Regions from separate parts of the Tolumonas lignilytica genome, predicted to be linked through region 1. Evidence: predicted binding sites of a transcription regulator. Region 1 holds the regulator's gene; the other holds the start of a gene.
What was found. The regulator sigma-54, encoded in region 1, starts transcription at its own class of promoters, with help from an activator protein. The targets are predictions, from matches to a motif close to TGGCACNGTTTTNGCTT.
Positions count from the first base shown of each region.

Region 2: the regulator sigma-54 is predicted to act here: its motif matches at 8,386-8,402, upstream of H027_RS0105750 (superinfection exclusion B family protein).

Region 1 covers NZ_AZUK01000001.1:2,000,130-2,016,646, forward strand. Annotated here, with positions in the region: gene H027_RS17705 (pilus assembly protein) at 1-2,643, shown strand, start outside; gene H027_RS0109415 (GspH/FimT family pseudopilin) at 2,680-3,180, opposite strand; gene H027_RS0109420 (GspH/FimT family pseudopilin) at 3,276-3,788, opposite strand; gene lgt (prolipoprotein diacylglyceryl transferase) at 3,861-4,637, opposite strand; gene metE (5-methyltetrahydropteroyltriglutamate--homocysteine S-methyltransferase) at 4,760-7,033, opposite strand; gene H027_RS0109435 (LysR substrate-binding domain-containing protein) at 7,143-8,018, shown strand; gene H027_RS0109440 (HPr family phosphocarrier protein) at 8,020-8,295, opposite strand; gene rapZ (RNase adapter RapZ) at 8,282-9,148, opposite strand; gene ptsN (PTS IIA-like nitrogen regulatory protein PtsN) at 9,155-9,601, opposite strand; gene hpf (ribosome hibernation promoting factor) at 9,604-9,891, opposite strand; gene H027_RS0109460 (RNA polymerase factor sigma-54) at 9,913-11,364, opposite strand; gene lptB (LPS export ABC transporter ATP-binding protein) at 11,491-12,216, opposite strand; gene lptA (lipopolysaccharide transport periplasmic protein LptA) at 12,221-12,739, opposite strand; gene lptC (LPS export ABC transporter periplasmic protein LptC) at 12,714-13,277, opposite strand; gene kdsC (3-deoxy-manno-octulosonate-8-phosphatase KdsC) at 13,274-13,831, opposite strand; gene H027_RS0109485 (KpsF/GutQ family sugar-phosphate isomerase) at 13,828-14,802, opposite strand; gene mlaF (phospholipid ABC transporter ATP-binding protein MlaF) at 14,974-15,762, shown strand; gene mlaE (lipid asymmetry maintenance ABC transporter permease subunit MlaE) at 15,763-16,517, shown strand, end outside.
Region 2 covers NZ_AZUK01000001.1:1,197,878-1,214,394, forward strand. Annotated here, with positions in the region: rRNA gene H027_RS0105720 (16S ribosomal RNA) at 1-654, opposite strand, end outside; gene clpB (ATP-dependent chaperone ClpB) at 1,039-3,615, opposite strand; gene pgeF (peptidoglycan editing factor PgeF) at 3,710-4,447, opposite strand; gene rluD (23S rRNA pseudouridine(1911/1915/1917) synthase RluD) at 4,438-5,418, opposite strand; gene H027_RS0105740 (outer membrane protein assembly factor BamD) at 5,534-6,295, shown strand; gene H027_RS0105745 (methyl-accepting chemotaxis protein) at 6,749-8,317, shown strand; gene H027_RS0105750 (superinfection exclusion B family protein) at 8,440-9,018, shown strand; gene H027_RS0105755 (methylglyoxal synthase) at 9,086-9,547, opposite strand; gene tuf (elongation factor Tu) at 9,669-10,853, opposite strand; gene fusA (elongation factor G) at 10,918-13,020, opposite strand; gene rpsG (30S ribosomal protein S7) at 13,102-13,572, opposite strand; gene rpsL (30S ribosomal protein S12) at 13,656-14,030, opposite strand; gene tusB (sulfurtransferase complex subunit TusB) at 14,211-14,483, opposite strand; gene tusC (sulfurtransferase complex subunit TusC) at 14,491-14,847, opposite strand; gene tusD (sulfurtransferase complex subunit TusD) at 14,855-15,247, opposite strand; gene H027_RS0105795 (RidA family protein) at 15,248-15,634, opposite strand; gene rpoC (DNA-directed RNA polymerase subunit beta') at 15,759-16,517, opposite strand, start outside.

The DNA.
Region 1 (16,517 bases):
GCTAATGACTATGGTTTAAATACAGATACGGGATTACCAGCCAAAGATCTTGCGGCTTTTACGTCTACCACATCAGGTATTTATCAATCTCCATTACTGAGTGACTGCGCTGATCATGCATATATCATTCTGGTAACCGACGGCGATCCAACCAGTGATACCAATGCTGATTCGGCAATCAAGACTTTGACCGGAAAAAATAGTTCCGAATATGGCAACGGCAGCTATTTGCCCTATCTGGCAGAGTGGATGAATAAAAACGACATTCTGGATGGGCAAAGTGGCCGAGCAAATAAAACCGGTAAGCAATATGTGACGACCTATACGGTCAGTTTTGGGAATGACATATCTGCAAATGGCAAAGCCATACTGCAAGCTGCTGCGACAAAGGGTGGTGGTACTTATTACGATGCCAGCAGTGCCGGTTCATTGTCCAGCGCATTAAACAATATCATTAAAGATATAGCTAAACGTCAGTTCACTATGACCGCGCCGTCAACTGCGGGTAGTAATACTGACCGGACGCAATATCTCGATAGTCTCTATATCACCGGTTTTGTGCCTGCCAGCGGTCCATTTTGGGGTGGAAATCTTAAAAAACTGAAATATACGGCCAATGGCATAGAAGATAAAAACAATCATTTGGCCTTTGATAGCAATGGTCGCTTGCTGGCGACGGCTCAAACCTATTGGTCAACAGCGGTGGATGGGGATGCCGTTGCCAAAGGCGGTGTGCAGGAAATGCTCGCCGATCAAACGACAGCAAGAACGATCTATACCAATACCTCGGCACCCGCATTAACACCGCTGACCCGTAGCAATCTGAATACAATTACAGGAAATGACGATGCTACGCTAAAAAGTGCACTGGGGTTGGCCAGTAGTGCTACCAGCACGGGTTCGCCGAATGATGTCGATACCATGATTAGCTGGATTCAGGGTGTGAACACCGATAGCACCGCAACGCCTAAACCGAATCGGGATACCATCATTGGCGACATGATGCACAGCCACCCACGAGTGATTAATTATGGTGCCAGTTCCGGTGATCCGGATCTGCGCATCGTCGTCGGCACGAACAGTGGTTTTCTGCATATGTTTAAAGATAACGGCGATACAGTGGCAGAGAGCTGGGCGTTTATCCCGTATCCACTGTTAAAGATGCAATCGGTATTAAAAACCAATAGTGCTGCTTTGAATCATGTCAACGGCATTGATGGTTCACCGGTTTCCTATATCGTCGACAAAAACAACGATGGCCGGATTTCCAGTGCGACACCAGGGGATAAAGCCTGGATATTTGTCGGCCAACGCCAGGGTGGTCGCAGTTATTATGCACTGGATGTCACCAATCCTGATGCGCCGACGCTGAAATGGATCATTACAGGCGGTGCTGGTGGCACTACCGGATTTAGTCGCTTGGGCCAAACATGGTCAACGCCCCAAGTGACTAAAATTCCGGGCTATACCGATACGGATGGCAAAAGTAAACCCGTTGTTGTTTTTGCGGGTGGCTATGATGTCAATAAAGATGCCTCCACGATTGGTACCGATGATTCTATGGGCAATGCAATTTATTTTGTGGATGCTGACACCGGAGCTCTGATTTTATCCGTATCCCCAGATGCTGCTTCTGCAACTAATCTGAGTAAAAGTTCAATGGTCGATAGCATCCCCAGTGATGTGACTTTGCTGGATAGCGATGGTGATGGCATTACCGATCGTCTGTATGTCGGTGATACTGGGGGCAATGTCTGGCGTATGGATATGTCGGGCACGGATCGCAGCAAATGGTCGATTTTCAAACTGGCCAGTCTGGGTAGCGATGATACGCAAACGGCTGATCGGCGTTTCTTTGGTGCGCCATTGGTGGTGCGCAGTATTAACCCGAAAGTCACTGCTATGGCTGACGGTACCTATAAATACACGCAGGAACCATACGATGCGGTGTTGCTCGGTAGTGGCAATCGCAATCACCCGGCATCAGATAAAACTACCGTTAATGCTTATTTTATGATCCGGGATATGCATACGGCGGTGTATGGTGCCAATGACACCAAACCCGCGGATGCCTCTGCTGTCGTCATTACTGATTTGTACGATATCACCGGAAATAAAATCGGCCAGATTGCGAGTAGCGGGCCAACTTCAGCACAGCTGACGGAAATTGCCAAACTGACGTCACAAAAGAAAGGCTGGGTTTATTGGATCTCCGGTACGGGTGAAAAAGTGTTTGGTTCAGGTTTTGTATCTAATGGTACCCTTTATTTTACCTCATTCATCCCGGAAGCTTCGGCCGATGCGAATGCCAATCAGTGTTCGCTGGGGAGTTCCATTGGCAGTACCCGTCTGTACGCTGTCGATATGACGTATGGATATTATACTGGGTTGACCGCTTATATCAGCGCGAATGATTTGTTAACTGAAGATTTGAGTTATATCGTGGATAGTAATGGCAATATTCTCGGATTGGGATTCCCCGGCGCAGTTAAGGTTTCTGGTGCGGATGCAAATGGAGTACAACAATGTCAGGATGGGCAACCATGCATGCAATTATGCACCGGGGATTGTTCGGGAACCTTCGGGCCGGTAGGGTCTATTTTACCGGAAATGGAATATCAATACGTTCATGAACCGAAATAGTTATGTAGATGATGTCTGCAATGTAGGCATCTTCGTTTAACACGCGGCGGATGTTTTCCTGATACGACCACTCATGGCAACAATAATGTGATAACTGTTGTTGCCATGCCTGTCACACACACTGATGGTGCCCGGCGAACCGGCCACCGAGCCATCCGGTTGAAAGACATATTCATTCCGGTTGGTTTGGATGTTTAACCGATTAGAGAAAGTCGTACTGGATAATAAGGGAATATCCGGATCTGCGTTATGTAGTGTTAAGCGGTTATCGGTGTTTTTATCAATAAATAACAGAAGATGAGTAAAACCGGCGCTGACACAGTCATTCTTTTCATTGGCTAGACAAGCAACCACACGTTGATTGATCGCAATGGCATGGCTTCTGGCTGAACTGAGGGCATTGTGAATAGAGTCTGACTGATATTGCAGATCACTGTTTGAGACAAATGCGTACAGTGCGGGTGGCGCCAAAACAGCTAATAAACTCCCGATAGTCAGAGACAGTAATAATTCCGGTAAGGTAAATCCTTTTGACATGACACACCCAGTACTGAACGATAGTAATGGGCATTGTCAAAATTTGCTGTATTGACGGGAACTGCCAAATCAGACAGAAAGGATAAGCAGCGGTATTAATGACAGGCAATATTGTCAGATTGGGTTCGGCCACTGAGGGAGACACTGAGCCGATGCCCTTCGGTGGAGGCTTGCGTATCACCGGAACAAACAGAGATAGAACCCACCGCAGAGGTTGAACCATCGGCCAGAAAGACATAACTGCCTGCATCCGGCGCTATGTTGAGCGTATGATCAAAAGCAGAGCCATTGAGGATAATGGCATCCGGATTGGCTCCTGAGGTGGTTAATACGCCATCATTATTTTTATCAACAAAGACGAGCAGATGGGTAAATCCGTTGTTTTTGCAGATGTTACTGTTGTCGGCAAAACAGACAACAACATGTTGATTGATATCAACGGCATGACTGCGGGCCGAGTGCAGGGCGTTACTGATATTGCTTGCTTCCGCATCAATGGCGTTGTTGGTGATCAGCGATGCTAAGCCGGGGGCGGCAATACTCAGTAATATGGCCCCCAATGTGATAGTGACCAGCAATTCCAGTAATGAGAAGCCTTTCGTTATCATGCGACACACCTTGCACCATGTGAACTGATGCAATTGTATCCCTCCTATTGAGGGATAGATAGCCGCTGAAATCTACGCACTTCTCATTTTTCTGCTTCGCAGCATCAGAATAATACCGGCGAAAACAAACGGTACGCTTAGCCATTGTCCCACAGTGATCAAATTGCCAGCTTCATAGGCGGCCTGCGGTGTTTTGAAAAATTCCAGAACAAACCGGGCTGAGAATACCAGTGCCAAAAATAGACCTAACAGATAACCGGGTTGTCTGATTTTTGGGGTTTTTGCCAAGGTGAACAACAAGACAAAAATGACCAAATAACAGGCCGCTTCATAAAGTTGTACTGGATGCCGTGGAATGTTATCTACCCGTTCAAATACCACCCCCCAGTTGCCATTAGTCGGATTACCCAGGATCTCTGAATTCATGAAATTACCGAGGCGGATAAAGCAACCGGTCAAGGCCGTCGGAATGGCCAGCCGATCCGCCAGCCATAAAAAGTGATTTTCTGGATGCTGACGTACGAATAACCAGATGGCCAGTAATACGCCGACGCCACCACCGTGACTGGCCAAGCCGCCTTCCCATATTTTCAGGATTTCGATGGGATGTGCCAGATAGAATTCTGGTTCGTAGATCAACGTGTGCGCGAGGCGTGCACCGACAACAGTCCCGATAAAAATATAGGTGAGGAGCTTATCCAGTTGTTCTGTCGGACGGCCCTCTTGACGATACATGCGTTGCATCAGTTGATAACCGAGCAGGAAACCTGTCGCAAAAAGAGCGCCATACCAATGGATAGCTATCGGACCGAGTTGCAGCAAAATAGGGTTTGCATTCCAGAACAACATTCTTTTTCTCGCTAGTGAAGCATCACCTTAGTTATCTTTGGCGACAGGGTAGCATGTTATCAGAGCTGCGGTGAAGCGTGATCACCGGCAGGCTCGGGCGCCTGCCGGTGATTCATGATGGTTTATTGGCGCAGTTGCTGCGCGGCCTTGACCATATTTTGCAGGGCGGCCCGCGTTTCTGGCCAACCCCGCGTTTTTAAGCCACAGTCGGGGTTGACCCACAGGCGCTCTGTGGGGATGTGCTGCTGGGCTCTTTGTAAGAGCCGGGTCATCCATTCGGTATCCGGGATATTGGGGGAGTGAATGTCATACACACCGGGTCCGATATCATTAGGGTAAGCTTGGTGATGAAAGACATCCAGCAATTCCATATCCGAACGAGAGGTTTCCAATGTGATGACATCGGCATCCAACGCAATGATTGCGGGCATGATGTCGCCAAATTCACAGTAGCACATGTGAGTATGGATTTGCGTATCATCATTGACGCCGGAGACTGCAATTTTAAACGCGTTAACGGCCCAATGAAGGTAGGCTTCCTGATCTTGCTGACGTAGTGGTAATCCTTCGCGTAGCGCCGGTTCATCGACTTGAATGATGGCTATTCCGGCTTTTTCTAAATCCAATACTTCTTGTCGCAATGCTAATGCCAACTGCAAGGCCATGGTTTCCTTTGCAATGTCTTCACGGGGAAACGACCAGCATAGCATCGTGATGGGGCCGGTCAGCATGCCTTTCATCGGTTTTTGGGTTAATGACTGGGCATATTGACTCCAGCGTACGGTCATGGTGGCAGGGCGGCTGATGTCGCCTACAATCACAGGGGGCTTGACGCAGCGTGAGCCATAGCTTTGTACCCAGCCATTTTGTGTAAAAGCATAACCGTCTAATTGTTCGCCAAAATATTCCACCATATCATTTCGCTCGGCCTCACCATGCACGAGAACGTCCAGGCCGATTTGTTCCTGCTCGCGGACCGCATAAGCAATCTCTTGTTGAATGCCTTGTTCATAAGCGGCAAGCCCGATGTTTCCTTGTCTGAATTGGCGGCGGAGTTCGCGAATTTCCTTGGTCTGCGGAAAGGAACCTATGGTGGTGGTTGGCCAGGCGGGCAGTTGCAAGCGAGCACGTTGTTTCGTCACGCGTTGTGCATATCCGGTACTGCGCTCAGCGTCTGCGGGACGGATGGCGGCGGTTGCGATTTGTACGGCCTGATTTTGAACCCGGGTTGATGATTGACGTTGTAATAACGGCGCACTATAGGCCTTGAGCGTTAATATTTTTTGATCGTCCGGTTCTCTGAGTGCGCGCTGTAACAGATGAAGTTCAATACATTTTTGTCTGGCAAATGCGAACCAGCTTTTCGTTTCGGCATCCAACCGGGTTTCGGCATTGAGATCGATCGGGCAGTGTAATAATGAACATGAAGTGCCTATCCAGAAATCAGGTCGTTGCTGTTTTATGGATGATAACTGGCTATAAAGCGCATCGAGATCAGCTCGCCAGATGTTGCGCCCGTTAATCAGACCCAGTGAAAGCTGCCAATGTGCAGGCAGTGCTGCAATGAGCTTGTCTAAGTCATGCGGACTTGCAGTTGCATCCAGATGGATGCCATCGATCGCCAATTCAGGCAACCAGCCCAACTGATGTGTCACACTACCGAAGTAGGTGGTCAACAAGAGCTTGCTCTTGCCCTGTCTCAGTTGTGAATATGCCGACAGATAAGCCTGTTGCCATTCAACGGGTAGATCTAAGGCTAAAATAGGCTCGTCGATTTGTATCCATTCCACTTGTCGTTCTGAGAGTTTATGTAATATCTGCTGATACACAGCTAACAACTGGGGCAACAGAGAAAGTTTATTGAATTCACTACCTTTGTTTTTCCCTAGCCAGAGATAGCTGAGTGGCCCCAGCAGCACGGGTTTGGCCTGATATCCTGCCGCGAGAGCTTCATCCAGTTCGTCAAATAACTGCGTCCAGCCGAGGTGGAAATCCTGTCCGGCGTGAAATTCAGGAACCAAATAATGATAGTTGGTATTAAACCATTTACTCATTTCAGCTGCCGGAACGGCTTGACCTGTGGGCGCTTTTCCTCGAGCGATCCGGAATAACGTGTCTAAGTTAATTTCGCCCTGTAATTCTGCGTGGCGGGCAGGAACATTGCCAACCATCAGGCTGGTGGCCAGTATATGATCATACCAGGCAAAGTCACCAACCGGGATAAGGTCAATTCCGGACTCCTGTTGCCATTGCCAATGCCGTAAACGAAGTGCTTTGCCGACGTTGATGAGTTCAGCCTGCGTTATTTTTTCAGCCCAATAAGCTTCCAAAGCTGTTTTCAACTCACGATGTATGCCGATGCGGGGAAAACCCAGGGTATGTGTTGTGTAACGCATAATCACTCCAAATAGATGTTTAGATGGCTAGATGTTTACACATCCATATTTGCGCGTTACCTTAATGGATACCAGTGCATTTATTGCATGCAGAACTTGCAGGATCCTCATGTTTGAACTGAAACATCTTCGATCGTTACTGACGTTAAAACAAAATGGTTCGCTAGCGGCGGCGTCGGCGGTGTTAAATCTGAGTCAGTCGGCGTTATCGCATCAATTCACCGAATTGGAAGGGCGCATTGGCGGCCCGTTATTTTTACGCAAAAGTAAACCCATCGTTTTTACTGCTGACGGAATCAGACTAGTGACCTTGGCCGAAGCGATATTACCGCAGGTGGATGATGTACAACGGTATTTGCAACGAGAACAGCATCCGGTTCAACTGCGCTTGAATATTGAATGCCACAGTTGTATTCGTTGGCTTACCCCTGCACTGCATACGTTGCAAGATCGGTTTCCCAATCTGGAATGGATCTTTGCCAATCAGCTGGATTTTTCTCCGCAGCAGAGTTTGCTGCAAGGGGAGTTGGATATGGTGCTGACGGCGGATGTATTACCTGAAGCCGGTATTTTTTATGCGCCGTTGTTTGATTTTGAGATGCGATTGGTTATTCCAGCGACACATGCCTTAGCGGCAAAAGCCGTGATAGAACCGGAAGATTTGTGTCATGACGTCTTGCTTTCATATCCGGTGTCGCCACAGCGGCTGGATGTGATCAAACATTTCATGGCGCCCGCAAGCGTGAGCCCGAAGCAGATCAAAACAGTGGATAATACGCTCATGTTAATACAGATGGTGGCTGCAGGGTGGGGGATTGCCGTGTTACCGGATTGGGTTTGTCAGGAGTTTGAACCACCGGCGCTGATTGTATCCCGATCACTCGGACATGGACTATGGCGTCGTTTACATGCTGCGGTCCGAGTGGGCGAACGACAGCAACCGGCTATCAGTAGATTAATACAAGCACTGACCCGTCTTTCATAGGTCATTCATTTTCATCGAATCGGGTTTCAAACAAATGCTGAACCGCTTCCATGACCTCAATTGCCTCTGGTCCATCACAGATCACGCGGATCGTTTCTCCCTGTGCTGCTTCCAGCATCAGCAAGCCGACGACACTATCAGCACTGGCCTGTTTTTCTCCATTGCAGAGCGTGATCTTGGCTTTGAAATTAGCGACTAATTGCACCAATTTTATGGCGGCCCGCGCGTGTAATCCCAGCTTATTGATCACGGCGACTCGTTGTTCAACGCGAGGCATGAGACTTCTCCAGCGTACGGTGACGACGTTGTACGGTTTTTCCCAGCACCAAAAAATGGTTCGCCAGTTGTTCGGCAATAAACACCGAGCGATGTTGACCGCCAGTACAACCAATGGCGACGGTGACATAGCTCCGGTTATTGCGTTCCAGTTGCGGTAGCCAGGTTTCCAGCAAACTGATCAACTGATTGATGTATTTGACCACATCAGGTTGCGAATGCAGATAACGCTGCACAGGCTCATCCAATCCGGTGAGTGGCTTGAGCTCTGCAATCCAATGCGGATTTGGCAAAAACCGTGCGTCAAAGACAAAATCTGCATCTTTGGCGATGCCGTGCTTGAAGCCGAAAGACTCAAACACCATCACTAATTCATGTTCTTTTTTCCCGAGCACCCGTTCGCGGATTTGTTCACTGAGGTCATGAATACTTAGATGGCTGGTATCAATACGCAGATCGGCGAGCGATGATAATGGGGATAATAAATTGGTTTCCTGACGGATCGCCTGTTCTAACGTTAACTGTTGCCGAGACAAGGGGTGCAGTCGACGACTTTCGCCATAACGCTTTAACAAGGTTGCATTATCGGCATCAAAGAAAAAGCTGGAAAATTGCAGATCCCGATGCTGTCTGATGGCATCCAGGATAGAAACCAACTCATCGGCATTGGCTGGTAGGTTGCGAACATCGATACTCACCGCGATTTGATCGTATTTCCCTCGTAGCTCTGCCACCAACTGAAATAACAGCGAAACCGGCAAATTATCTACGCAGTAATAACCCAGATCTTCCAGAACCCGCAGGGCAACGGTTTTCCCTGAGCCAGAGCGACCACTAACCACGATGAGTTTCATCGATCATCATCCATTGATCATTTGTTGATAAAGCGCTTCGTCGGATTCGGCTAGCCGTAATTGACGACAGAAGTTTTTATCGTTGAATTTTTCTGCCACCAGCGCCAGTGTTTTCAGATGCATTTTACACTCGCTTTCTGGCACTAACATGGCAAACAAAAGATCCACGGGTTGATTGTCTATGGCATCGAAAGGGATCGGTTGTTCCAGCGTCAGGAGTATCCCAGTGACAGGATAACCATCGGGGATTCTGCCGTGCGGAATGGCAATCGCTCCGCCGATACCGGTCGTTCCCATTTTTTCCCGAGCTTGCAGACTGTCGAAGATCTTTTGTTCGTCGAGTCCTAGTTTGGGGGCGGCTAATTCGCTGATGATTTCCAGCACACGTTTTTTGCTGCTGCATGGGACTGCACTTTTCGTGCAGTCCGCAGACAAGATTTCAGAAATTAACATGATCACTTGCTAGATAGTTTTTCTTTGTATTTGATGATCTGACGATCCAGTTTATCCATCAGAGCATCAATGGCGGCATACAGACTGTCATCTTCGGCATTGGCAAAAATCTCACCACCATTGACATTCAGTTTCGCTTCCGCGATTTGTTTCAGTTTTTCTACAGATAAGATCACTTGAACGTTGTTGATGTGCTCGAAGTGACGTTCTAAACGGGCAAATTTAGTTGTGACATAATCACGCAATGCATCAGTTAACTCGATATGGTGACCTGACAGGTTGATTTGCATAACGTCTTCCTTATTGTTGGCCTACAGCAGGCGTTTGCGTTGGCTTGATGGTGGTATGGACAACGATTCGCGGTATTTTGCGATCGTTCTTCGTGCCACCATAATGCCTTGTTCAGTCAGCAAGTCTGCGATCTTGCTGTCGCTTAACGGTTTGGCCGGGTTTTCTGCCGCGACCAGTTTTTTTATTAAGGCTCTGATCGCGGTCGAAGAACACTCGCCGCCGCTCTCAGTATTAACATGACTAGAGAAAAAATACTTCAGTTCAAAGATGCCACGAGGCGTGTGCATGTATTTTTGTGTAGTAACTCGCGAAATTGTCGATTCGTGCATCTCCACTTCCTCGGCAACATCATTCAAAACCATCGGCTTCATTGCCTCTTCGCCATACTCAAAGAAGTCCTGTTGCTGTTGTACAATACAGTTGGCTACTTTCAGAAGTGTTTCATTCCGGCTTTCTAAGCTCTTGATAAACCACTTGGCTTCTTGCAAATGAGAACGGATGAACTGGCTGTCGCTGCTGTTACGGGCATGGCGTGCCATCGAGGCATAGGTTTCATTGATACGAATTTTGGGCATCGCATCCGGATTTAATTCCACCACCCAGCGCCCATTTTTCTTCAGCACGGCAACATCAGGAATGACATAACTGGATTCGCTCGGCATGACACGACTGCCGGGACGCGGCTCCAACGTCTGGATCAGTTGCAGAATTTCTTTCAGGTCAGTTTCTTTCAACTGGAGTTTGCGGGCCAGATTCCGGTAATCGCGCGCACCCAGTAGATCCATGTGATCTTTGATGGCCTGACGGGCTTCATTCAACCAGGGTGTTTCTGGTACGAACTGATTGAGCTGGATTAACAAACACTCCTGTACCGAACGGGCGGCCACTCCGATGGGATCAAAATGCTGGATCCGTTTTAACACGGCTTCAATTTCATCCATCTCCACGGGGTCTTCATCCGTTGTGACGGCTTGCTGGATCTCTTCCAGTGTGGCGCTGAGATAGCCGGATTCATCGATACTATCAATGATCGTGAGCGCAATGGCGGCATCTTGATCACTGAACGGGGTTAGGCGCATCTGCCACAAGAGATAGTCTTGTAAGGTTTCCGATGTTTCACCCTGATAAATGGATTCATCATCACTGTTCATCAGTCCACTGGAGGGGGCGGAGCCAGCAGCGGTATAAACCTCATCCCAGGTGGTATCCATGGGCAGTTCCTCAGGCATGTTTTCTTGTGCCTGAGCCATCTCTTCGCTGCTATCCGGCGGAGTGAAATCTTCATCATCAGGAAGTTCCGGCGTAGCAATATCTGATTCATCCTCTTGTTCCAATAAAGGATTGGCATCAATGGCTTGCTGGATTTCCTGCTGTAGTTCCAAAGTGGACAGTTGCAGCAGACGAATCGCTTGTTGCAATTGTGGGGTCATGGCAAGTTGTTGGCCAAGACGCAACTGTAAGGTCGGCTTCATCTACGGGATTTGTCCTTAGTCTCTAATTTCCATATCGGCGCTTGTAGTCAGCCGGTTGGCTGAAACGATCAATCTACAAGCTGTCCGTGAGTTAATTATGGCTGATAATCGCCATTGACACACTGTTTACAGGGTAAATCCTTCACCGAGGTAAACTTGTTTCACATGCTCATTTTGCAGGATCTCTGCCGGTGTGCCTTCAGCAATCAGGTTTCCATGGCTGACAATATAGGCTTTTTCGCAGACATCCAACGTTTCACGCACGTTATGATCGGTAATTAATACACCGAGACCGCGATCACGTAAATGCTCAATGATGCGTTTAATGTCGATCACGGAAATAGGATCAACACCTGCAAACGGCTCATCCAGCAGAATAAAGCGGGGCTCTACGGCCAAGGCCCGCGCTATTTCTACCCGGCGGCGTTCCCCTCCGGAGAGACTCATACCTGTGTTTTTCCGAATATGACCGATATGAAATTCTTCCAGCAAGGCTTCCATTTTTTCTTTTTGCTCCGCCCGGGTCAGTTCGCCGCGCAGTTGTAAGACGCCAAGTAAGTTCTCTTCCACCGTCAGGCGGCGAAAAATGGAGGCTTCCTGTGGAAGATAGCCAATACCATGACGTGCACGCTGATGCATGGGCATGGACGTGATGTTTTGTTCATCAATGGTGACGGTTCCACCATCTTGCGGTACCAGTCCGACAATCATATAAAAAGAGGTGGTTTTGCCTGCACCATTTGGCCCTAACAGGCCTACGACCTGCCCGGTCGCCACCTGGAGACTGACATTTTGAACCACTTGTCGGCCTTTATAACTTTTCTTCAGACCGCTTGCTTGCAAAAGAGCCATAAATTTATTGTTTGCCTGCTTTGTTAAATTCGTCAATTTCCTGTGGTAGGAAAATGGTTTTTACGCGAGAACCTTTGCCACTGCTCTGTGCAACCATCTGTTGCTTCTGGATGTCATAGCGGATCACATCGCCGTTCACTTGATTATCATCCTGTTTCAGCTCGGCTTTTCCCGTTAAGGTGACCAAGCGATCTTTGAGTTGATAGCGCAGTTCGTTGGCACTGGCATTGACTGGTTTGCCATTATCCAGGATTTGGAAAAATGTCGCCGGATAGCCGGTGGCAATCATTTCATCATTGCCTTTTTCATGACGTAATACCACGACTTTATCGGCATGGATAATGATAGACCCCTGAGTGATCTTGACGTCTTGAAGAAAGGTCACTTTGTTGGCATTCAATTCGGCCTGCTGGCTGACCGAGTCAACCGTCACAGGTTGCTGATAATCGGATTGTTTCGCAAAAGCGCTGGCCGAGAACAGCAGCATCAATCCAAAACTAACGTGGCTTAAAGTAAGTCGCATGTCCTTGGTCCAGAATTTGGTAGCGTTTGTTATTCAAATCAGCATGTAAGCCGACACCTTGTACATGATAATCCGGGCTGTCAATAGTAATGGGCTTGTCGCTCGTTATCTGATGTTTATTAATGTCCATTTCCAGATACGAGGTTTGCATACGATCAACATCTATTGCCGGATTATGATTTTTGATCAATACGTTATCGTGCAAAATCAAGCGATCGTTACTGAAAAGCTGGCCGCTGTTGGCGGAAATATTCCAGGCTTTTTGACCATCAGGATCAAATGTCTGTAATACCGGGTGTGTGGTCTTGGTCATTTTATCTTGCTGATAATAAAAAGCCTGATCTGCAGTAAAAATATCGGTTAACTTCCCATCTGCTGAGTAGCGCTGGTTATGAAGTTTGGTCGCAGTAAAACTGGGTAAAGAAAGATCTTGTTTCTGCAATTGAGCATTCTGATTATCGCGCTGCGAAGACCATTGCCAAGCCAGCAGAGAGGCTAAAAACAGGAAAAACATCAGTAGCGTTTGCCGGCTGATCATATTGACATTCCCTGGGCCGAGTCGAACAAACCCTGAGCAAGCAGAATCAGATCGCATACTTCCCGCACAGCGCCTTCACCCCCACGGGTATGGGTCACCCAGTCTGCCTTCTGTCGTACCAGCGGGTGCGCATTGGCGACCGCAATACCGAGTGCAGCATTGTTCATGACGGGCAAATCAATGACGTCATCCCCGATATAGGCAGCTTGCGAGGCAGAAAGTTCCAGTTTATCTAACAGATCTTCAAAGGCCGGCAATTTGTTACCCTGACCTTGATAGATATGCTGGACACCGAGCGCCTGCATGCGGCGCTGCACGATGTTGGAATTACGACCAGTAATGACTGCCACATCGATACCGGCATTGAGCAAGGCTTTGATGCCGAAACCATCATGGGTATGAAACGTTTTCAGCTCTTCGCCGTCGTTGCCCATATAGATCAGTCCATCTGACAAGACGCCATCGACATCGCAAACCAACAGACGAATATCAGCCGCCAGTGTCATAACGTGCTTTTCTACAGGGCCATAACAGGTCGTTATTAACTCGCTCATACTACACCGGCTTTGAGGACATCATGCATATTAAAAGCACCGATAGGATGGCGTTGTTTATCCAGCACAATCAGTGCGTTGATTTTTCTTTCCTGCATCAGTTTAACCGATTGGGCCACCAGCATTTCGGCTGGCACGGTGATGCAATTGACCGTCATGACTTTGGTGATCGGGGTGGTATGGATATCAAGCTGCTGATCCAGTATGCGACGTAAATCGCCATCAGTGAAAATACCGGCCAGGGTTCCGGCATTATCCAGAATGGCAGTCATGCCAAGGCCTTTACGACTCATTTCGAGTAAGGCATCACTCACCGTCGCCTGATCGGAGACCGCGGGTATCAGTTCGCCCTGATGCATAATATCGGCGTTGCGTAATAGCAGTTTTCGACCCAGCGCTCCGCCTGGGTGCGACATGGCGAAGTCATCGGCGGTGAACCCTCGGGCTTCCAGCAACGATACAGCCAGCGCATCGCCGAGCACTAACGTAGCGGTGGTGCTGGAGGTAGGTGCGAGTCCTAATGAGCAGGCTTCTTGTTCCACATGCAGGCAAAGATGAATATCCGCCTCTTTGGCCATGGTGGAATCAGGACGGCTGGTCATGCAGATTAGCGGGATCCCCCAGCGCTTGATCACAGGCAGGACGGCCATAATCTCATTGCTTTCACCAGAGTTGGAAATGGCAATGACAATGTCATTGGCACTCAGCATGCCAAGATCACCGTGGCTGGCTTCGCCTGGGTGGATAAAAAAGGACGGCGTGCCGGTACTGGCAAAACTCGCGGCCATTTTACGGGCAATGTGGCCTGATTTACCCATTCCCATCACCACGACTTTACCGCGACACTCAAAGAGCATCTGACAAGCCTGACTGAATTGTTCATCCAGCGTTTGAAAAAGCCCTTCTATCGCTTGCAACTCCAAGCGTAAAACCCGTTGTGCGGACTGGCGGAAATCAAAATTGGTTGTCATCAACGATCCTCTGAGCGTATTGCGCAATAGCCTATTATATGAAAACCTCAGCGCATAAGCGATAACGGCTCTTTTTTTGCTTTAAAACAGTATCAATAGATACCAGTTTAATTGGCTACGGCATTTTGCAGCATATACAATGGGCGCCAGACGTTTGTCAGTGGAGGTTACGTGAGCAATTCGTTGATCCAGATCCAAAACTTAAGTTTCAGTCATGGAGAGCGGTTGATTTACGACAATATCAGTCTGGAGATACCCAAAGGCAAAATTACGGCATTCATGGGCCCCAGTGGTATTGGTAAAACGACGCTGTTACGGTTGATCGGTGGACAGATCAAGCCGGATCAAGGAAAGATCCTCTTTGATGGGAATGATATTCCGCAGTTAAAGCGGGGTGATCTTTATGCGATCCGCAAACGTATGAGCATGTTGTTTCAAAGCGGTGCGCTATTCAGTGGGATCAGTGTCTTTGATAACGTAGCATACCCGTTGCGTGAACATACCCACTTACCCGAGGAGATTATCCGCACTCTGGTGCTGATGAAACTGGAATCGGTCGGGTTGCGTGGTGCCGCGAATTTGATGCCTGCGCAGCTTTCTGGCGGTATGGCGCGTCGTGCGGCGTTGGCGCGGGCCATTGCGTTGGATCCTGAGCTGATCATGTATGATGAACCGTTTGCCGGACAGGACCCGATCACCATGGGGGTTCTGGTGAAATTGATCCGGGAGCTTAATCAATCGCTGGGGATCACGTCGGTGATTGTTTCGCATGATGTGGCTGAAGTGATGAGCATTGCCGATCATGTGTATTTGATTGCGAATCATCGGATCGTCGCACAGGGTTCTCCGGAAGAATTACGGCGTGAAGGTAATCCGGAAGTTGTGCAGTTCGTGCAGGGGTTACCGGATGGCCCGGTTCCATTTCATTATCCAGCCGTTGAATTGTTACAGGAATTGTAGATGTTGGTGGATTTTATCAGCCGTCTTGGACGGCGGGGCATCCAGAGCCTGAACACGATCGGACGAGCCGGGATCATGCTGTATCAGGCATTGATCGGACGACCCGAGCCGAGAAAACATTTTCCACTACTGATCCAGCAGCTTTATGTTGTTGGCGTTGAATCGGTGTTGATTATTTTGGTTTCCGGTTTGTTTATCGGTATGGTGCTCGGTTTGCAAGGTTACCGAGTCTTAGTGGATTTCGGTGCAGAAGCATCACTGGGGCCGTTAGTGGCACTGTCATTGTTACGAGAGCTGGGCCCTGTGGTGACGGCGTTATTATTTGCAGGTCGTGCCGGTTCAGCCTTGACAGCCGAAATCGGGTTAATGAAAGCGACAGAGCAACTCAGCAGTCTGGAAATGATGGCGGTCGACCCTTTGCGTCGCATTATTTCACCACGATTCTGGGCTGGCGCAATCAGCCTGCCGCTGTTATCCCTGATGTTTTGTTTCATTGGTATCATTGGGGGCAAATTGGTCGGGGTTGACTGGTTGGGGGCTGATGACGGTGGTTTCTGGTCATCCATGCAAGCTTCTGTGGACTGGAACAAGGATATTGTTCAGGGCATTTATAAAGCCATTGTTTTTGCATTGGCTGTCACATGGGTCGCACTGTTTAATGGTTATGACAGTCAGCCCACGGCAGCAGGGATCAGTCAGGCAACCACTCGTACCGTGGTTCATGCCTCATTGCTGGTATTAGGATTGGATTTTTT
Region 2 (16,517 bases), 800 kb from region 1:
CTAGTCGGACAGTTCGAAATGCAGTTCCCAGGTTGAGCCCGGGGCTTTCACATCTCGCTTATCCAACCGCCTGCGTGCGCTTTACGCCCAGTTATTCCGATTAACGCTTGCACCCTCCGTATTACCGCGGCTGCTGGCACGGAGTTAGCCGGTGCTTCTTCTGTGGGTAACGTCAATGCTGATGAGTATTAGTCATCAACCCTTCCTCCCCACTGAAAGTGCTTTACAACCCGAAGGCCTTCTTCACACACGCGGCATGGCTGCATCAGGGTTTCCCCCATTGTGCAATATTCCCCACTGCTGCCTCCCGTAGGAGTCTGGACCGTGTCTCAGTTCCAGTGTGGCTGGTCATCCTCTCAGACCAGCTAGAGATCGTCGCCTTGGTGAGCCGTTACCTCACCAACTAGCTAATCCCACATGGGTGCATCCAATCGCGGTAGGCCCGAAGGTCCCCACCTTTCCCCCGCAGGGCGTATGCGGTATTAGCAACCGTTTCCAGTTGTTATCCCCCTCGATTGGGCAGCTCCCCATGCATTACTCACCCGTCCGCCACTCGCCGGCAGGATAGCAAGCTATCCCCCGCTGCCGTTCGACTTGCATGTGTTAGGCCTGCCGCCAGCGTTCAATCTGAGCCATGATCAAACTCTTCAATTAAAGTTTTGGCTCAATGAATGACTTGTCTTTACAGACACTTCGTATCATTGATTAAATTTTTTCAATCTAATCAATCTACGCAAGTGCCCACACAGATTGCTTGATATGTTGTTAAAGAGCGTGGCTGTTAGGCCAGGGACGCGAATCTTACGCTTTCCCTCTTCGTTGTCAAGCGGCGTTTATCACAAACGGCTTGGCAACTTGAATCTTGACTGAGTGCCGAGGTCATTTCTGAACTCGTTGCGGCGTCTGCCGTCTCAGTGGGGCCGCATTATAGGGGCCCGTTCTTTTTAGGCAACTCTATTTTTCAATTTTTCATTCGTTTGGGGTTATTTTGAGCAAATTGACTAATTAACCAGCCAATTTGCTCATCTTGATGAGGTTTTAGTGTTGTTCTACGACCAATTGCTCATTCTGGATATCTAGTATTAGTGCTTTATTAGGCAATATTCTTCCAGACAGCAGATCCTGAGCCAGTGGATTTTCTACTTGCTGCTGTATCGCTCGCTTCAGGGGGCGTGCGCCATATACCGGATCAAATCCGGCTTCAGCCAGATGGGCCAGCAGTGTATTGCGTAATTCCACTTTATACCCCATCGCCTCAAGACGTTTTACCAGTGTACCCAGTTGGATTTGTGCAATGGATTGAATATGTTCAAGTCCCAGTGGATGGAACACAACCGTCTCATCGATCCGATTCAAAAATTCGGGACGGAAGCTACGTGCCAGCACATCCATCAACATGGCTTTCATTTCCTGATAAGCCATTATCTGGTGATGTTCCTGTATCAGATCTGACCCTAGATTGGAGGTCATGATGATCACAGTATTGCGAAAATCGACTGTGCGCCCCTGACCATCCGTCAGACGGCCATCATCTAAAACCTGCAATAAGATGTTGAATACATCAGGATGTGCTTTTTCCACTTCATCCAACAGGATCACCGAATATGGCTTACGCCGCACCGCTTCGGTGAGATATCCCCCCTCCTCATAACCCACATATCCTGGAGGTGCTCCGACCAAGCGGGCTACAGAGTGTTTTTCCATGAACTCAGACATATCGATACGGATCATGGCATCTTGTGTATCAAACAAGAACTCAGCCAGTGTTTTGCATAGTTCGGTCTTCCCAACCCCGGTTGGACCGAGGAATAAAAACGATCCGATTGGACGCATTGGATCTGATAGACCAGCACGACTCCGGCGTATCGCATTCGCCACGGAGGTCACCGCTTCATCCTGACCGATCACGCGCTGATGCAGTTTTTCTTCCATCTGCAACAGTTTTTCTCGTTCACCTTCCAGCATGCGGGATACCGGAATTCCGGTCCAGCGGGACAACACTTCCGCAATTTCGGCATCAGTAACCCGGTTACGCAGTAATTTTTGTTCCTGCATTTCCGCTTGTGAGGCTAAATCGAGTTGTTTTTCCAGATCTGGGATCCGACCATAATGCAGTTCTGACATTTTGGCCAAATCGCCAGCGCGTCGGGCAACATCCAGCTCCTGACGGGCATGTTCCAATTCAGCCTTGATATGCTGTGTGCCGGCCAATGCGGCCTTTTCTGCCTTCCAGATCTCTTCCAGCTCGTTATATTCTCGGTCTTTTTCCGTAATTTCCTGATTAATAATCGCCAGTCGCTGCACACTGGCAACGTCGTGTTCTTTGATGAGAGCCTGCTGCTCCATCTTTAATTGCATAATGCGGCGTTCCAGACGATCCAATTGTTCTGGTTTTGAATCCATCTGCAGACGGATGCTGGAAGCGGCTTCATCAATCAGGTCAATCGCTTTATCAGGTAACTGACGATCAGAGATATAACGGTGTGAGAGCAATGCGGCTGCCACAATAGCAGGATCGGTGATCTGTACATGATGATGCAGTTCATAGCGCTCTTTCAGGCCACGCAAGATCGCGATGGTGTCTTCAACGGAAGGCTCTTCAATCAAGACCTTCTGGAAACGACGCTCTAATGCCGCATCTTTTTCTATATATTGACGATATTCATCCAGCGTGGTGGCACCAACACAATGCAACTCGCCACGAGCCAAAGCAGGTTTCAGCATATTACCCGCATCCATTGCGCCTTCGGCTTTGCCGGCACCGACCATAGTATGCAACTCATCAATAAACAGAATGACGTTGCCTTCTTGTTTTGCCAGTTCATTCAATAATGCTTTCAGACGCTCTTCAAATTCACCTCGATATTTAGCGCCGGCCAACAAGGAACCCATATCCAGTGATAAAACACGCTTATGTTTTAAGCCTTCCGGTACTTCGCCATTGATAATGCGTTGCGCCAACCCTTCAGCAATTGCCGTTTTACCCACGCCCGGCTCACCAATCAGGACGGGATTATTTTTGGTTCGGCGCTGTAATACCTGAATGGTGCGTCGGATTTCATCATCACGACCAATGACCGGATCCAGCTTGCCTTGTTCAGCTCGTTCGGTCAGATCAATCGTATATTTGCTGAGAGCCTGACGATTTTCTTCGGCACCAGCATCAGTCACCTTTTCGCCGCCGCGCACCTTTTCAATCGCTTTTTCCAGTTTGTCTTTAGTGAGGCCATTTTGACGCAGAATATCACCCAGTGTGCCGCGATCATCCAGTGCAGCCAGAACAAACATTTCAGAGGAGATAAATTGATCCTGCCGCTGCTGTGACAGTTTGTCGCACATATTCAGAACACGCCCCAGCTGCGGGGAGATCTGAATATCACCATCAACGCCACTGACTTTGGGTAATCGGTCCAGCTCTTGGGTCACTCGGGCCTGTAGCGGATCAACATTACATCCAGCCAGTGTTAATAAAGGACGAATAGACCCCCCCTGCTGCTCCAGCAAAGCAAGCATGATATGAAGAGGTTCAATAAACTGATGATCTCTGCCCAGCGCTAATGACTGAGCATCGGAAATCGCAACCTGAAATTTGCTGGTGAGACGATCTAAACGCATCCCGCTACCTCTTATCTCTATGTTTAATCGCTTATCGATCAATTACTGTTGAGTATAAGATGGGGGTGCCGGGATTGCTTTCAAGAGGCAGTGCTTAAGATTTAATCGTGAGCCAGATCAAGCCCGCCATGCGACCCGTTTGGCCGTCACGTCGATAAGAATAGAACCGCTTTGCATCGCTGAAGGTGCACTGGTTGCCGCCATAAATGGCGGTGACACCAGCTACACTGATACGCTGGCGCGCCAGCATGAACAGATCAGCGAACCATTTGTCATTTTTGGCCACAAAGGCGGCATTGGCATGCGGATCGTGAGCCACAAACGCGGCTTTGACTTCATCGCCTACCTCAAATGCAGACGGTCCGATCGCCGGGCCAATCCAGGCCAAGAGATCGCTCGGTGCCACATGCATAGCCTGGATAGTTTTTTCCAGCACCCCCGCACAAAGCCCACGCCAGCCTGCATGAGCGGTCGCAACAACCGTGCCGGACTTATCACAAAACAATACAGGTAAACAATCCGCCGTCATCACAGTCAATGGTAACCCGATTTGGGTTGTAGTTGCCGCATCCGCTTGCGGCGGCGTGATAACCGGTGCTTCAGCCCGCAGTACTTCGGTACCATGTACCTGATCCAGCCAGATCGGTGCCGCTGGTAATGCCAACTGCTGTGCCAATAGCTGACGATTTTGCATGACTAAGGCAGGATCATCACCGACATGTATGCCAAGATTCAGCCCTTGGTAAATCCCCTGGCTGACACCACCGCTCCTTGTGGTAAAAAACGCCTGCACATTGGCAGGCGCTGGCCATTCCGGTTGGATTAAATCCATACGATGTCATCCGGATGTTCTGCCGAATCGATTCGTAACACATCGATTAGCTCAACCATATCGGCCGGAAGCGGTGAATGCCATTCCATCTCTTCGCCTGTGATGGGATGAGTAAGACGTAGCATAGTTGCGTGCAACGCCTGGCGACGGAATGTCCGCAGAAAGTCACTCAACTCCACAGATGCATTACGGATCGGACGTAAACGGCCACCATAAACCGGATCGCCCACAAGTGCGTGGTTGATATGGGCCATATGAACGCGGATTTGGTGCGTACGGCCTGTTTCCAACCGGCAACGTAACCGGGTATGAGCGCGGAACCGCTCGGCAACCCGATAGTGAGTAATCGCAGGTTTACCCATTGGATTCACGGCCATCATGGTTCGTTGGGTCGGATGACGGCTGATCGGTTCATCAACCGTGCCACCTGCCGTCATATGCCCCACCACAATTGCCTCATATTCACGAGTAATACGACGTTTTTGTAAGGCGTACACCAGACGGATCTGTGCAGGAATCGTTTTCGCGACAACCATCAGACCCGTCGTTTCTTTATCCAGACGATGCACAATACCTGCACGCGGTACTTCAGCAATTTCAGGATAGCGATGCAATAAGGCATTAAGTACTGTGCCATCCGGTGTTCCGGCGCCTGGATGTACAACTAATCCGGCGGGCTTATCGATCACCAGAAGATGCTCATCTTCATAGACAATATTCAATGGAATATCTTGTGCCTGCCAGCGGGTATCCTCCGCCAGTTCGGTGACGATAGACACTTGCTGGCCACCCATCACCTTTTCTTTAGGCAATAAACAGACCTTTCCATCAAGCTGCACTTTACCTTCCAGTATCCATTCTTTGATTCTGGTTCGTGAATAATCAGTAAACAATTCAGCCAACACCTGATCCAGGCGTTTACCTTCATGCTGTAGCTCAATAGTGCCATTGAGTTGTATAGGTTGACTCATGTCAGATCTCAGTTAGTGAAACGAGGCTTAACGCCAAGAATGCTGCATTCTATCTTTTCTTTTCTTTAAGCATAACGGATACTTCACACACCAAGGCAATATGAAGCTAATTTCGATGCAAAAAGTAGTGCGTATTTTTCCGGTAATGCTGTTATCTCTATCGCTATTGGCCGGTTGCTCTTCGTCTTCAAACAAACCGAAAGTACCCGATGAACCACTAGAGGTTTTATATAAACAGGCACAAACCAAATTACATAGCGGTGACTATGATAAAGCCGTAGATATATTAGAGGCATTGGACTCCAGATATCCTTTCGGGCCTTATGCCAGTCAAGTGCAGTTACAGTTGATTTACGCCTATTACAAGAAAGATGATACGGCTCAGGCAATCGCCAATATCGATCGTTTTTTACGATTGAATCCTACACATAAAGATGTAGATTACGCTTATTACATGCGTGGATTGTCCAACATGCAGGAAGATTATAACTTCTTCCATGATAAATTTGGTATTGACCGTTCCGATCGTGATCCACAATATGCCCGTCAGGCATTTAAAGATTTCCAACTTCTGTTAAAAAACTATCCTGACAGCCTATATGCAAGTGATGCCCGAGCGCGAGCCGTGTTTTTAAAAAATCGACTGGCAAAGTTTGATTTAGCCATCGCTGATTTTTATATGCGCCGCCACGCTTGGTTGTCTGCCGCTAACAGAGCGAAATATCTGATAGAGAATTATCCCGACACTGAGATGACTCAACAGGCATTAGAAATCATGGTGCAAGCATATGATAAGATGGAGCTGACTGACCTTGCCAAACATGCCAGACAAATGCTGGCAGCCAATTTTCCTGATAGCGCTTACATTCAACAATAACGCTTACGATAAAGGCACCGAATGGTGCCTTTATTCATTTTACTCAATATTACGTATATAAAACTAATACATTCAATATATACGTCGACATATATTAAACATACCTGAATAAGTTAATTAGATATTACATATATAATCATTATCTAAATAACGCTTATTTCCTAATGTTGAAGCATCCCTCTCTTTTGCACCAATTCATTACAAAAATATTTATGCCTCACTTTGATACATCATTGAAATGTTAAACAAATAACTTTATGCAACAATGCATTTACATAAATAAATGAATTTATTGATTTAAAAAAATGATCTCTATTTTTCTAGTTATTATCAGTAATAATCATATTATTTACATATTTATATATTATAGAATCAATACGCGATTATGAATTATTTAATGAATCATTGAACAACCACTGTCACCATTCGTTAGCAGTACAGGATGTTACCTCTATGAACCATTTTTCTTCACAAGCCAGCAGAGAAAGAGAGTTCTCCGCTCAGCATAACCTGATATCTACCACTGACACAAAAAGTAGAATAACCTACGCTAACGAGCACTTCTGCGACATCGCCGGATACCACGCCGAAGAACTAGACAATCAATACCACAACATAGTGCGCCATGCAGACATGCCCAAAGCTGCATTTAAAGACATGTGGGACCATTTGAAAGATAAAAAAAGCTGGATGGGCGTAGTTAAAAATCGCTGTAAAAATGGCGATCATTATTGGGTGAATGCCTATGTCACACCGATCCTCGATAACAATGGTAATATTACCGAATACCAATCCGTCAGAACAAAACCATCAAGAGAAGATATAGCCAGAGCCAGTGGTTATTATCAGCAAATAAATCAGGGCAAGATGCCTAAGGCGTTACGTTTACCATCTATAAATACATCATTGATATCTAAACTCATCTCTGTCGGCACACTTATCCCGATTATTGTAAATATCGCCCTATCAGGCATAAATTCCTTATCAACCACTGCCCTTACTTTCGTATTAATGCAATTAACCTATGCTTTCTGGTGGGGAAACAAACTGAAAAATATGGCTAATATAGCCAGGGACAACTTCAATACTGATATAACCCAAGTCCTATACACAGGTCGCCGTGACGAACTGGCCGCCATTGAATTAGCTCTGCGAATGAAAAAAGCAGAATTGAGAGCTATCGTCGGGCGTACCGGCGATACCTGTAATACGATCCTTCAGGCTGCCGAAGATGACGCAGGAAATATTCAATCAATTACTAATAACATTGATCAACAACGCGCAGAAACGGAACAGCTCGCTACTGCCATTAATGAAATGAGCAGCTCGATAAGGGAGGTCGCTAATAGCGCAAGCTCTACATCAGAATTAACAACAGAGGCACGTCAAACCGCGGCCCAAGGGCAAAACAGTATCAAAGCAACGGTATCCGCCGTTAATGCGTTGCATGATGAATTGGAACACACCACGCTTGTGATCAATGAATTGGCATCCAACACCAAGCAAATTGGCAGTATCCTTGATGTCATCACCAATATTGCAGATCAAACCAATCTTCTGGCACTGAACGCTGCAATCGAAGCAGCAAGAGCCGGAGAGCAAGGTCGGGGGTTCGCTGTCGTTGCTGATGAAATTCGTTCATTAGCGTTAAAAACCCGCACTTCGACAGACGAAATACAGCAAATGATCGCTAAATTACAAAATAGCGCAAGCAGTGCCGTGCAAACGATGGAGCATGGTGCTGATTTATCTGAAACCTGTCGAACACAAGCAAATTCCGCGGGTGAAGTATTTAACCAGATACATGCGATGCTGAACCATGTCACGGATGCGAGCCATCAAATTGCTACGGCAGTGGAAGAACAGGCATACGTGACTGAAGATATTAATCGCAGCATTCACAATATTCGTGAACTGGCTGATACCAGCACCGTCAATAGCCATAATGCCGTTGATCGCATAGGATTATTAGTGGAGCGGCTCCAGGGCTTATGTCGTCTAATCACCCAATTCCAGCGTTAAAATAAGGGGCGGATGATTCCGCCTCTCCTTTCGATCCGATTCCGCGTCAAAAATACAACTCCAAATACTGGCACGTCACTTGCTCACTACAGATATGTCCGAGTTTATGGTGGGATTTATTTATGAAACGGTGGAATAGACATTTTAGCCAATACCACACACTCAACTGGCTTATGATGTGGTTACTATTGTGCTGCTGCGCCATATTGTTATTTCCTGTTGAACGCATACAGATCGCAGGCGAATGGCTGATACAGTTTAGAGTTTTCTTTAGCCTTGGCTTATTGATAGCCTGTTCGTACTTTTTCAGCCAACTCTTATTAATTGTATGGGATCATGCAATTGCTCACTGGAGTGAACGGCAAAAGCATCAATATCTGCAGCGAATGATTGAAAGATTAGACTTCACGGAGAAAGCCATCTTACGTGAATTTGTGATTCAACGTAAAAGCGTCATAAACTTGCCGCTAACTGAACCAGCCGTCAAAAATCTGCTGGATGCAGGAGTACTTGATTTCGCTTACGGACAGCCATTGAATGATGATTTGAGTCAGATAAAAGCACTGATGATCTCCCTTGAAGCTCGGCCATTACTAACTTACAAAGCATTAGGTCTAAGTAATGGTAAAATGACCGAAGAGCAAGTCGAAATGATCATGAGTGCACGACCTAAATACGTCAGTAAAAGCTCATTACGCTAGTGATTGAAAATAAAAAAGTACCTATCGAGGTACTTTTTTTATTGTCTTGAAAAACATGTTTAAAGAATTATTCCGTTCTCGACTTGATGTAACCGTCATAGTCTGGAATTTCAATTTTGAACTTTGTCTTCATATGGGGTGAATCCATCAGAAAATCAGCTGTTGCCTGATTAGTTGCCATTGGAATGTTCCAAACCGCAGCTAAACGCAATAAGGCCTTTACATCTGGATCATGAGGAACTGCATTTAGCGGATCCCAAAAGAAAATTAAAACGTCAATTTTACCTTCAGCAATCAATGCACCTAACTGCTGATCTCCCCCCATTGGCCCAGACAACAAACATGTGATTGGCAGACCAGCCTCTTTGCTTAAGCGTGTTCCAGTAGTACCTGTTGCATATAAATGATGCAACTTTAATTCTTCAGATCGGATTTTGACCCATTCCAGCAGTGCTTGCTTCATGTTGTCATGTGCAACCAAAGCCACACGCTTATGCCCAGCCATTTCACGTTGAATCGTTAACGCCATACCAATCCCTCGGGGAAATCATTCATGAATATATAACATACGATGAGCAGTGGATTTTTTCACTAAAAATAAAGGGCGACCGAAGTCGCCCTTTATTCTTTTGCATAAGTGTCGAATAAGATTATTCGATTACTTTAGCAACAACACCCGCGCCTACGGTACGACCGCCTTCACGGATTGCAAAACGTAAACCTTCATCCATCGCGATTGGGTGGATCAGGGTGACTACCATCTTGATGTTGTCGCCTGGCATTACCATCTCTACGCCTTCTGGCAGTTCGATAGTTCCGGTCACGTCAGTTGTACGGAAGTAGAACTGTGGACGGTAGCCTTTGAAGAATGGAGTGTGACGACCACCTTCTTCTTTTGACAGTACGTATACTTCTGATTCGAATTTGGTGTGCGGAGTGATAGTACCTGGTTTAGCCAGTACTTGACCACGCTCTACGTCGTCACGTTTAGTACCACGCAGCAGGATACCTACGTTCTCACCGGCACGACCTTCGTCCAGCAGTTTACGGAACATTTCAACACCGGTACAAGTGGTTTTGGTGGTCGCTTTCAGACCAACGATTTCCACTTCTTCACCCACTTTGATGATACCGCGCTCAACACGACCAGTGACTACGGTACCACGGCCTGCGATTGAGAATACGTCTTCGATTGGCAGCAGGAATGGCTTGTCGATCGCACGTTCTGGTTGTGGAATGTAAGAGTCTAGCGCTGCTGCCAGCTCCAGAATTTTCTCTTCCCATGCCGCATCGCCTTCCAGTGCTTTCAGCGCTGAACCACGGATAACTGGTGTGTCATCACCTGGGAAATCGTATTCAGACAGCAGTTCACGAACTTCCATCTCTACCAGATCCAGCAGCTCTTCGTCGTCTACCATGTCACATTTGTTCAGGAAAACGATGATGTATGGTACGCCTACCTGGCGACCCAGCAGGATGTGTTCACGAGTCTGTGGCATTGGGCCGTCAGTTGCCGCTACTACCAGGATCGCGCCGTCCATCTGTGCAGCACCAGTGATCATGTTTTTAACATAGTCAGCGTGGCCTGGGCAGTCTACGTGTGCGTAGTGACGTGATTCGGTATCGTATTCAACGTGAGAAGTGTTGATGGTGATACCACGTGCTTTTTCTTCTGGTGCGTTATCGATCTGATCGAATGCACGAGCCTGACCACCGAATTTCTTTGCCAGAACGTTGGTGATGGCTGCAGTCAGCGTGGTTTTACCATGGTCAACGTGGCCGATAGTACCAACGTTAACGTGGGGTTTTGTACGTTCAAATTTTTCTTTAGACACGACGTTGTCCTTCCTATTTGATTATTTCCGCCTGTCAAAACAGGCGGAAAATATTACATGTAAATTACTTAGATTTACGCGCTTCAATTACCGCCTGAGCGATATTGTTAGGCGTTTCAGCGTACTTACCAAACTCCATGGAGTAAGAAGCACGACCCTGAGTAGCAGAACGCAGGTCTGTTGCATAACCGAACATTTCAGACAGTGGAACCAGAGCACGAACGATCTTGCCTGATGGACCATCTTCCATACCTTCGATAATGCCACGACGACGGTTCAAGTCGCCGATTACATCACCCATGTAATCTTCTGGAGTTTCAACTTCAACCTTCATGATAGGCTCAAGCAGAACTGGGCTGGCTTTCATGAAGCCTTCTTTGAACGCCATAGAAGCAGCGATTTTGAACGCCAGTTCAGAAGAGTCAACGTCATGGTAAGAACCGAAGTGCAGACGAACACCTAAGTCCACAACTGGGTAACCAGCCAGAGGACCTGATTTCAACTGTTCACGGATACCTTTATCAACACCAGGGATGAATTCACCAGGAATTACACCGCCCTTAATGTCGTTAGTGAAGGTATAGCCAGCGCCTTCGTCCAGAGGGAACATGTCGATCACTACGTGACCGTATTGACCACGACCACCAGACTGTTTAGCGTGTTTACCCTGAATGTCTTTCGCATCTGTACGGATTGTTTCGCGGTAAGCTACCTGTGGTTTACCCACGTTCGCTTCAACCTTGAACTCACGACGCATACGGTCAACGATGATTTCCAGGTGCAATTCACCCATACCAGCGATGATTGTCTGACCTGACTCTTCATCAGTCCATACACGGAATGATGGATCTTCCTGAGCCAGACGGCCCAGAGCCAGACCCATTTTTTCCTGGTCAGCTTTGGTTTTTGGTTCAACGGCAACAGAAATAACTGGCTCTGGGAATTCCATACGCTCCAGAATAATTGGTGCGTTTTCGACACACAGAGTATCACCAGTTGTTACGTCTTTCAGACCAATTGCCGCCGCGATATCACCAGCGCGAACTTCTTTGATCTCTTCACGTTTGTTAGCGTGCATCTGTACGATACGACCAATACGATCTCTCTTACCTTTAACAGAGTTCAGTACGGTGTCGCCAGAGTTAACAACGCCAGAATAGCAACGGAAGAATGTCAGGTTACCAACGAATGGGTCAGTTGCAATTTTGAACGCCAGTGCAGAGAAAGGTTCATCATCGCTTGGATGACGTTCTGCTGGTGTACCATCTTCTAACTGACCAGCGATAGCTGGTACGTCGATTGGTGCTGGCAAGTATTCAATAACCGCATCCAACATTGCCTGAACACCCTTGTTCTTGAATGCAGAACCGCAGGTAACCAGGATGATTTCGTTGTTCAGAACGCGCTGACGCAGAGCAGTTTTCATTTCTTCTTCAGAAATTTCTTCACCGCCCAGATATTTTTCCATCAGGTCTTCAGATGCTTCCGCAGCAGCTTCAACCAGATTTTGGTGCCATTCTGCAGCCAGTTCCTGCAATTCAGCTGGGATATCTTCATAAGTGAAGGTTGTACCCTGGTCAGCTTCGTTCCAGTTAATAGCTTTCATTTTGATCAGGTCGATAACCCCTTTGAAGTTATCTTCCGCGCCGATTGGCAATTGCAGAGGAACTGCATTACCTTTCAGACGGGTTTTGATCTGTTCAACAGCACGCAGGAAGTTAGCACCGGTACGGTCCATTTTGTTGATGAACGCGATACGTGGAACTTTGTATTTGTTAGCCTGACGCCATACAGTTTCAGACTGCGGCTGAACACCACCTACTGCACAGTAAACCATTACTGCGCCGTCCAGAACACGCATTGAACGCTCTACTTCGATAGTAAAGTCAACGTGACCTGGGGTGTCGATGATGTTGATGCGGTGTGGTTGGAATTGTTTACCCATACCACTCCAGAAACAGGTAGTAGCAGCAGAGGTAATGGTAATACCACGCTCTTGTTCCTGTTCCATCCAGTCCATGGTAGCAGCGCCATCATGAACTTCACCAATCTTGTGGTTTACACCGGTGTAAAACAGGATACGTTCAGTAGTCGTTGTTTTACCGGCGTCGATGTGTGCGCTGATACCGATGTTACGGTAACGCTCAATGGGTGTTGCACGAGCCACGATAGATATCCTCTTACTAAGGTTGTGCCTTAGATGACGAAACCGAATACAGGCCATCCAAAGATGGCCTGTACAACCGGATTACCAGCGGTAATGAGCGAATGCTTTATTCGCTTCAGCCATACGGTGCACGTCTTCACGTTTCTTAACCGCAGAGCCTTTGTTATCAGCCGCATCCAGCAATTCACCTGCCAGACGCTGAGCCATGGATTTTTCACCACGTTTGCGAGCTGCTTCAACCAACCAGCGCATAGCCAGGGCATTACGACGCACTGGACGAACTTCTACCGGAACCTGGTAAGTAGAACCACCAACACGGCGGGATTTAACTTCCACGTTCGGACGAATATTGTCCAAAGCACCTTCGAAAGTAGCTAAGTGATCTTTACCACTCTTCTGAGCAATAATGTCCAGAGCACCGTAAACGATGCTTTCTGAGACGGATTTTTTACCGTCAACCATTACTACGTTGATAAATTTAGCCAGCAATTCAGAACCGAACTTAGGATCTGGCAGAATCTTACGCTGACCAACAACGCGACGTCTTGGCATTTTAAATTCTCCGAAACTTCAGGTTTAACCCAAAACAAAAAAAGTTTACTAAAAAATGTTTGGCCTTACTTAACGGAAAACCATTAAGCCTTAGGCTTCTTCACGCCGTACTTAGAGCGAGATTGTTTACGGTCTTTAACACCAGAACAATCTAACGCACCACGAACGGTGTGGTAACGAACACCCGGAAGGTCTTTAACACGACCGCCACGGATCAGAACCACGGAGTGTTCTTGCAGGTTGTGGCCTTCACCACCGATGTAAGAAGTAACTTCGAATCCGTTAGTTAAACGAACACGACATACCTTACGCAGTGCTGAGTTAGGCTTTTTAGGGGTAGTAGTATATACACGAGTACATACACCACGTTTTTGTGGGCAAGCATTCAAGGCAGGAACGCTGCTTTTTACAACTTGCTTAACGCGTGGCTTGCGGACAAGCTGGTTAATAGTTGCCATTAAAAAAGCTCCTGGATAATAGCAATAGCTTTACAAACATGTGAAAAATCCTCCCCGCAGATACGGGGACGCAAAATTTTATGCCTGTATGTATTTTGAGTCAAGATTTATACAGTCTTTCATGACTGATTCGGGATTAAGAAGAAGTATAGATGACAAAAGTGACTTTACAGTGAAATTTTACCAACACAACGGACTGCCATGAGTCACAACAAGCTCTACATATTCCGCCATATCAATACATTTACCCACTTTAGCGACAAGGCCTCGCGCGGTCAGATCTTCTTGCATGACATAGATATTCTTATTCCGAAGCTTTTCTTCCCATATATCAGCTGAAGCTGCAATGACGCCATCTTGCATTAATATCAATTGATCGTCAGCTTTCATAAAGCTCAGGCAATTATTCAGCGCAGTATGTGAAAAGGGAGATAATGCAACAACATTCAGCATAATGGCCTCAAAACATCAGCTTAATAGGATATGCAGCGAGCACCTCGTAAAACTCACTCGAATCCAATATTTCCACTGGAATTAATAGCTGCGTAGGATCGATGTTACGTTCAATCATTGATGCTTTTAATACATAAAGGGAGTCAATATCGTAGAGTTCACACAGCTTAAACATGGATGAATGATCTTTCGCCAATATCGATTCTGGCTGCTGAAACCGGAGCAACTGATAAATACCATCGTCCATAAAAAATGCAGCCAGTTGGTCAGAATATGCCGAAGTTGCCAACAAGGCATCCAGGCCTTCTCTGCCACTGTCACTACCATAAGGTGCTTGTCTGAATATGAATGCGATTTGATTCATGGGCATATTAAAATTGAACCACTCGATCGGCAGTCAACAACATTTCAGCCAGCTGGCCTAGTCCTGACAACAAAAACGGGGGCGCAACATTAAAACTCTGCTTTTCGCCTTCTGTCGCAGTGATGGAATCCAGTATTCCTCGGCGTTGAGCCGCTGCAACGCAAGTATGCAGAGTAATATTGTGTGTGTCCGCAAATTTACCCCACATTTCATGCATGTTGTATTCATCGGTAGCTGCAGAAGTTAACATGTTCGCATTAGTTACACCGGCCTGATAAAAGAACACACCGATAATTGTGTGCCCTTTTGCCAACACAGCTTGTGCAAACTGATAAGCTGATGCCGATTGTTGCGTCCCATAAACAGGCCCAGTGACCAAGAGAGCAAAATTCATTGTTATTTACTTAGCTATATAAGCAATAGCTTCCACTTCAACCAATACGTCTTTAGGTAATCTGGCCACCTCAACACAAGAACGAGCGGGTGCGTTGGTTGGAAAAAATTTCGCATAAACTTCATTAAAAGCCACAAAGTCATTGATATCTTTCAGAAAGCAAGTTGTTTTTACAACGGTATCCATGGAGGCACCAGCCGCTTCCAGAATGGCAGACAAATTACGTAAAACCTGTTCAGCCTGAACTTTGATATCACCATCAACTAACTGCATTGTTTCCGGGATCAACGGGATTTGACCTGATGTGAAAACCAGATCACCGAGTTTCGTTGCCTGAACATATGGACCAATAGCTGCTGGGGCTTTGTCGGTAGCAATAATTGATTTAGACATTATTCTCTCACTACAAGTTATCAAAGTTTGCTGATAGTAATACCAGTGATTGGTGTGGTGCAACTTTAAGCACAAAAAACAAGAGGCCCCTAAGGGCCTCTTTCAAACATTATTTTAGTAATGCTTATTCCGCATTCAGGTTACCGGCTGCATTTAATAAATCAGCCAGATTCTGTTCAGCCTCATCGGCTGTTACCTGTTGTGTTGGCGCAACGACAGCCTGAGCTGCATTTCTGCGCTTCTGCAAGCGGTTGTGATGATAGGCAAAACCAGTACCAGCAGGGATCAAACGACCCACGATCACGTTTTCTTTCAGACCACGCAGATCATCAACCTTGCCTGATACCGCAGCTTCTGTCAGTACTCGGGTTGTCTCTTGGAACGACGCAGCAGAGATGAAAGACTCTGTATTCAGCGACGCCTTCGTAATCCCCATCAGTACACGACGGAATGTAGCGGGTTGTTTACCTTCAGCAACCAGTTTACGGTTTGCAATCTTCACACGCACAACGTCAGCTTGTTCACCTTCCAGCAGATCGGAATCGCCTGGATTGATGATTTCACACTTACGCAGCATCTGACGAACGATCACTTCGATGTGCTTATCGTTAATTTTTACGCCTTGCAGACGATAAACGTCCTGCACTTCGTTAACGATATAGTTCGCCACAGGGCTGATACCACGCAGACGCAGAATATCATGCGCAGATTCTGGGCCATCGGCCAGAACTTCACCTTGCTGAACCTTTTCACCTTCGAACACGTTCAGGTTACGCCACTTAGGAATCATTTCCTCATAGGCTTCACCACCGTCAGTTGGTGTAATGACCAGACGACGTTTCCCTTTGGTTTCTTTACCGAAGGAAATGGTACCTGAAATTTC